2 regions of the Streptomyces sp. NPDC001515 genome follow, and region 2 is predicted to be linked to the other one. Evidence: riboswitches for the same ligand, from Rfam matches in the RefSeq annotation. Region 2 holds a riboswitch; the other holds the start of a gene.

Region 1 (3,378 bases), on a different contig from region 2:
ATCCACGGCACGAGGTATTCGCGCGCCCAGTGGATGTCGTCGCGGCGCACTTCGAGCGTGCCGCGCGGGTCCTGCGGCGGCCACGCCTGGTCCGGGTCGGCGGGCACCTCGTAGCCGAGGACCTGGGCGGCGCGCAGGGCGACCCGGGTGTGCCCCTCGGGCGAGAGGTGGAGCCGGTCGTTGTCCCAGGCACGCCGGTCCTGGACCGAGCGCAGCGACCACAGGTCGAGCACCGGGCAGTCGTAGCGGTCGGCGATGGCCCGCACATGGGCGGTGTACGTGGCGATCTTGCCGCGCAGATGGCGCAGGACCGGCACCCCGCGGGTGTCGAAGCCGGTGGTCACCATGACGGTGCCGACCGCTCCGGTCAGATCGGCGACCGCGCGCTCGAAGCGCTCGGCCACGTCGTCCGGGTCGGTTCCCGGCCGGATGATGTCGTTGCCGCCGGCGCAGAAGCTCACCAGATCGGGGGCGAGTTCCTTGGCGCGCGGCACCTGCTCCTCGACGATCTGGTCGAGGAGGCGTCCTCGTACGGCGAGATTGGCGTAGCGGAAGTTCCCGTGGGCCGTTCCGGGGTCCGGGAGCTGGTCCGCGAGGAGGACCGCGAAGCGGTCCGCCCAGCCGACGAAGGTTCCGTCGGGGCCGGGGTCGCCGACGCCCTCGGTGAAGCTGTCGCCAATCGCCGCGTACGACTCGATGGCGCCCTGTCGTCGTCCGGCGCCCTGCTTGATGTTGTTCGAATCGTCTGCCACAAGGGCATATCCTGCACCGCCGAATGTGACCTACGCGACCGTAATAAGGGGTTGACGGGTGGTGAGATAGACCACCCGGTCAGGTTTTGGTAAAGGGGGAATAAGCAGAGGGACGGTCGCGCCGCCGCGCACCGTCCCTCTACCTATTGCCGGGTCCGGTTCACCGGCCCCGTACCGCCTGGGGAATCAGACGTTGATCCCGTGCGACGCCAGGTAGGCGATCGGGTCGATGTCCGAGCCGTACTCCGGGCCCGTGCGGACCTCGAAGTGGAGGTGCGGGCCGGTGGCGTTGCCGGTCGAGCCGGAGAGGCCGACCTGCTGGCCCGCGGTCACGGTCTGGCCCGCCGAGACGGAGAGCGAGGACATGTGGCCGTACTGGGAGTAGTGGCCGTCGGCGTGCTTGATGACGACCTGGTTGCCGTACGCGCCGCCCCAGCCGGCGGTGACGACGGTGCCGGAGGTGATGGCCTTCACGCTGGTGCCGGTGGAGACGGGGAAGTCGATGCCGGTGTGGCTGCCGCTGGACCAGTTGGAGCCGGAGGCGCGGTAGGCGGTGGTGTGGTTGCCCGGGACCGGGTGGACATAACCGGAGCCGTTGCTCTGGGCGGCCGGGGCGGTGCTCTCCTGGGCGTCCGAGGAGCCGGAGGAGGCCGGGGCGGAGGCGGCGGGGGCCTTGGACTCGGCGGCGGCCGGGGCCTTCGCGGCGGGAGCCTTCGCGGTGGCGGACGCGCCGGCGGAGTGGCCCCAGCTCTTCGCACCGAGGGTCAGCTTCATGCCCGGGAAGATCAGGCTCGGGTTCTCGCCGACGACCTCGCGGTTGTCCTGGTACAGCTTCTGCCAGCCGCCCTTGACGTGGTGCTCGGCGGCGATCTTCGAGAGGTAGTCGCCGGAGACGACGGAGTACGTGGTGGCGCCGGCCTGCTGGGCGGCGGCCGGCTTGGCCGGGGTGGCGTGCGCGGCGACGGTCTTCGCGGCGGGAGCGGTCTGCTCCGCGGCGTTGGCACCGGTGGCACCGAGGAGCGGGAGCGCGATGACGGCTCCGCCGGCGCTGGCCACGACGACGCCGCGGGCGATGGTGCTGGACTTGGGACGGCGGTGCTTACCCGACATGGGCATGAAGGATTTCCTCTCCGGCGCCTGCGAGGTGAGCTGTCGGGTTCGGACTGGAGATGTCCGGTCGCGGCGGGCGCGACTTCACCCCGAGCCGTCCGGAATTCCGGACGGCGGCCTACCTGGTTCCCCCGCTCCTGCCACGCGGTGAGTGAGTGCGAATTCCGGTCGGCGGCAGGATTAGGCGGTCCGTCCGGATTGACATGGAACGTAAGCGAGCCGGGACGGCGGAAACAAGCCATCGCTTGCGCGGCGGATTCCCCGCCCGAATCCCGGCGCGGAATTCCGGTCACCCTCCGTGGATTACGGATCTTGGCTTTCCGCGAGGCGTCGGGGAATACCCCACGGGCGCGTCACCACACACCGTCACGGATATGATCCCGCTCACGAGGGCCGGACCATCTCCCGTGCAATCAGGGCACGTTCGACCATATGCACCAAATCGGACATGTCATGGCCACCGCCCCCGTCCGGGGCCCCCTGGCGCGCGACCGGGGCTCCGGGACGGCCCGCGCGGCGGCTTCGGGAAGCCGCGACGAGCGCCGGGAGAAGGCCGGAGGAGAAGGCCGGAGCCGAGATGATTGCCCGACGAAACAATGTCGTATCGTCACGGAAGTGAACGCTCCGGCGACCCGCGCCGGCGACCGAGCCTCCAGGAGTGAACGTGACGCAGCAGCTGCCGCAGACCCCGCCGACGGAGCCCGAGCTGACCGGGGTCCGCAACTTCCGCGACGTGGGCGGGCTCCCCACCACCGACGGGCGCAGGGTGCGTTTCGGGCGGCTCTACCGCAGCGGCCACCTGGCGAACGCCACCCCCGAGGACGCCGCCTTCCTCTCGGGCCTCGGCCTGCACACGGTCTTCGACTTCCGCAACGGCGCCGACCACAAGCTCGACGGGCTGGACGTGGAACTGCCGGGCGTGCGCAATGTGAGCATCCCGCTCAGCGACCCCGCCGACGGGGCCGAGTTCTGGCGGATGGTCCGCGACGGCGACATGGCGGAACTGCGGTCGATCCTGGCCGACGGCAAGGGCACCGACCGCATGATCGCCTCGTACCGCCGGATCATCCTGGAGCGCACCGCCGAGCACAGCCGGGTCCTGCACGCCCTGGCCGAGGACAGCGTTCCGGCGCTGATGCACTGCGCGGCCGGCAAGGACCGGGCGGGGCTCTCGATCGCCGTGGCCCTGCTCGCGGTCGGCGTCGAGCGCGACGCCATCGAGGCCGACTACCTCAAGTCCAACGACGCCCACCGCCGCTACCGGGTCCGCCGCAGCGACACCTCCCCCGCCGGAATGTCGCCCGAGGTGATGGAACTGCTCAATCCGCTCTTCGGGGCCCACCGCGACTACCTCGCCGCGGCCTTCGACACGATCGACTCCACCTGGGGCGGCACCGACCGCTACCTCGCGGACGGGCTGAAGCTCGCTCCGCGGACGCGCGAGCGGCTGCGCGAGCGGCTGCTCGACGGGATCTGATCCCGGCCACGGCGCCCCCGCCCGGCGGGGGCGCCCCGT
Region 2 (3,378 bases):
TTCGGACGGGCGCCGCCGCGATGCTGGCCCTGCTCCTCCTGCGGATCCCGCACGGCGACCTGCCCGGCCCGGTGAACGTCATCGAACTGCTCACCGTCCTCACCGTCTCCGTCCTCGCCGTCCTGATCAACGGAGTCGTCCGGCGGAGCAACGAGCAGCTGGCCTCCGCCCGGGTCATCGCGGAGACCGCCATGCGGGCGGTGGTGCCGATCCCGGCCGAGAGCGTCGGGGGGCTGCGGGTCGCCGCGCGGTACGAGGCGGCGCAGGCGGACGCGTACGTCGGCGGCGACCTGTTCTCGGTGACCGACACCCCGCACGGGGTGCGGCTGCTGGTCGGAGACGTGCGGGGCAAGGGGCTGGACGCGGTCGGCGCGGTGGCGGTGGCCATCGGCTGCTTCCGGGAGGCGGCCGAGCGGGAGGACGACCTGGCGGGGGTGGCGGTGCGGCTGGAGCGGGCGCTGGCCCGGGAGTCGGAGATACGCGGGGGCCTCGACGCCTCCGAGGGGTTCATCACCGCCGTCCTCGCCGAGATCCCGAAGGGGGAGGGCCGGGTGCGCATCGTCAACCGGGGCCACCCCGAGCCGCTGCTGCTGCGTGCCGACGGGGCACTGGAGGTGCTGACGCCCTCGGTGCCCGCGCTGCCCCTCGGACTGGACCTGGGGGCGTGGCCGGACCCGACCGACGTGTGGGAGCTGCCCGCCGGCGCGACCCTCCTCTTCTATACGGACGGTCTCTCCGAGGCCCGTGACCGCGCGGGGGTCTTCTACGACCCCGCCGCCCGGTTGCGGGGCCGGATCTTCCCGGGCCCCGAGGAGCTGCTGACGGCGCTGACGGAGGACGTGCGCCTGCACACGGGCGGGGAGGCGACGGACGACCTGGCGCTTCTCGCCGTCGCCCGGCCCGCCGAGGGGCAGCCCGACCGGCGTAGGACGGTGCGGATCGTCGGCAGGGGAGGCGGCGGGCAGGGAGGCGGCGGCCGGGGTCACGCGCGGGGCGACGGACCGTAACCGAGAGACCCCACTCCGCATAACATTTGACGCACAGTCAGAATCCGAAGGGTCGTCGAGGGGCGATGAACTCGCCCGATTCCACCCGGTTGTGTCCCGTAAAGTCCAGGCCAAGGACGGGAACGATCAAGGGGAACAGCTTGGAATCGAGCCCGTCTGTCTATTAACGTTCGATAACGCAGCGCGGTTGTCCAGGCCGTCGTCAGTGGCGGCACCGTGCGCGAGCGCCGAATTCCGCAAGGGAACCGGGGAACCACCTACATGGGGTGAATCGGGCATCTCTGTCTCGTCCGTCGAGGCGGAGGAACCCGTAGGAGACCTTCCTGCTCCGAACCCGTCAGCTAACCCGGTAGGCGAGAAGGAAGGAAAGGAGTGCGCCTCCGTGGCGTCCAACAAGCCTGCCCCCGAACCCTCTTCCCGGTTCGGGTACGACTACGGCAACGACTTCGCGCCCGAGCGCGGGACCGATCGGGTCGATGCCTACGCGGCCGACTTCCGCGCCGAGGAGGCCGGGTCCGAGCGGGCTTGGGAGGAGTGGAACCCCACCGAGGAGTCCGTCCGTCCCGTACGCGGCAGGCACCGCGTCGCCAAGCAGCGCAATGGTCTGGCCCGCAGCTCCACCGTCCTCGGTGTCGGTGTCATCGCGGCCGTCGGAGCGGGTGGCATGGCCACCGCCCAGAGCAAGCCGCCGGTCTCCATTTCTCTTCCCGATTCGATCGCGGACAATCTTCCGGCCGCGAAGTCGCTGCCCGGGGTGGGCGCGCTCTTCTCGTCCGACAAGGCCGAATCCCCCGAGGAGAGGGCCGAGGCGGCCATCGCCGCCGCCCCGCTGACCTCCGCGGGTGTGACCACCGCCGAGGCCGAGCAGGGCACCACCGATGCCGGTGAGGCGCTGCGCGCCCGCATCCTCCAGCAGGCCGAACAGCAGCAGGACGCCGCCGCCGCCGAGGCGAAGGCCGCCGAGGAGAAGGCCGCGGCCGAGAAGGCGGCGGCCGAGGCGAAGAAGAAGCAGGACGCCGCCGAGGCCCGGCTCGCCGCCGAGAAGAAGAAGGCGGCCGAGGAGGCGGCGAAGAAGGCGGAGGCCCTGCGGCTGGCCAAGCTCGCCGCGAGCTACGCCATCCCGACCTCCTCGTACACGATCACCTCGACCTACGGCGAGGCCGGTTCGATGTGGTCCTCCGGCTACCACACCGGCCTCGACTTCGCCGCCCCGACGGGAACCCCGATCAAGGCCATCCACACCGGCACCATCACGTCGGCCGGCTGGTCCGGGTCCTACGGCTACCGCACCGTCCTGGAGCTGGAGGACGGCACGGAGCTGTGGTTCTGCCACCAGTCGTCCATCGGCGTCAGCGTCGGCCAGAAGGTCACCACCGGGGACGTCATCGGCAACGTCGGCGCGACCGGCAACGTGACCGGCCCGCACCTCCACCTAGAGGTCCACACCGCGGACGGCACCGGCGTCGACCCCATGGCCTGGCTGAACGCCCGCGGCCTGACCGTCTGACACCTTCCCCGAGGCGTACGGCGAAACCCCGGCAGCCCTGACGCTGACCCCCCGACGTCAGGGCTGCCGGTCTGTCCGCAGAGCCGTGCCCGTACGCCCGCCCGCAGACCTGTGCCCGCACACCCGCCCCTACGCACTCCGGCCGGGCAGGGGCGTGCCCGTCGGCGGGTCTTTGTGTACCGGGCACGGAATAGCGGCCCGGGTGCGGCGGGTTGTTCTCCCCATGACTTCTCTTCGCCCCCTCGGCACCTCCGGTCTCCAGGTCTTCCCGCTCTCCCTCGGCGGCAACGTCTTCGGCTGGACGGCCGACGAGACGCAGTCCTTCGCCGTCCTCGACGCCTACACGGCGGGCGGCGGCAACTTCATCGACACCGCCGACGCCTACTCGTCCTGGATCCCCGGCAACGTGGGCGGCGAGTCGGAGACCATCATCGGCAAGTGGCTCGCCGCGCGCGGCAACCGCGCGGATGTGGTCGTGGCGACGAAGGTCGGCGCCCACCCCGACTACAAAGGCCTCTCCGCCGCCACCATCAAGGCCGGTGCCGAGGAGTCGTTGCGCCGGCTCGGCACCGACCACATCGACCTCTACTACACGCACTTCGACGACGAGACCGTCCCGGTCGAGGAGATCATCACCGCGCTCGACCAGTTGGTGAAGGAGGGCAAGGTCCGCGAGATCGCCGCCTCCAACATCAGCCCGGAACGGCTGCGCGCCTCGCTGGAGTTCTCCGAGCGCGAGGGACTCGCCCGCTACGTGGCCCTCCAGCCGCACTACAACCTCGTCTCCCGCGACACCTACGAGGGCGAACTCCAGGAGACCGCCGCCCGCGCCGGGCTCGCTGCCGTCCCGTACTTCGCCCTCGC

What was found. A riboswitch is a leader RNA that binds a small molecule or an ion and turns the genes downstream of it on or off. The one in region 2 is predicted to bind cyclic di-AMP.
Region 1: another riboswitch for cyclic di-AMP. It lies ahead of ACWCXC_RS29360 (M23 family metallopeptidase); the one in region 2 lies ahead of ACWCXC_RS28120 (M23 family metallopeptidase).

Annotation. Positions count from the first base shown of each region.
Region 1 covers NZ_JBSFHN010000033.1:86,864-90,241, forward strand. Annotated here, with positions in the region: gene ACWCXC_RS29355 (SGNH/GDSL hydrolase family protein) at 1-752, opposite strand, end outside; gene ACWCXC_RS29360 (M23 family metallopeptidase) at 939-1,868, opposite strand; cyclic di-AMP (ydaO/yuaA leader) riboswitch at 1,872-2,026, opposite strand; gene ACWCXC_RS29365 (tyrosine-protein phosphatase) at 2,527-3,339, shown strand.
Region 2 covers NZ_JBSFHN010000031.1:22,631-26,008, reverse strand. Annotated here, with positions in the region: gene ACWCXC_RS28125 (PP2C family protein-serine/threonine phosphatase) at 1-1,007, shown strand, start outside; cyclic di-AMP (ydaO/yuaA leader) riboswitch at 1,223-1,378, shown strand; gene ACWCXC_RS28120 (M23 family metallopeptidase) at 1,390-2,514, shown strand; gene ACWCXC_RS28115 (aldo/keto reductase) at 2,738-3,378, shown strand, end outside.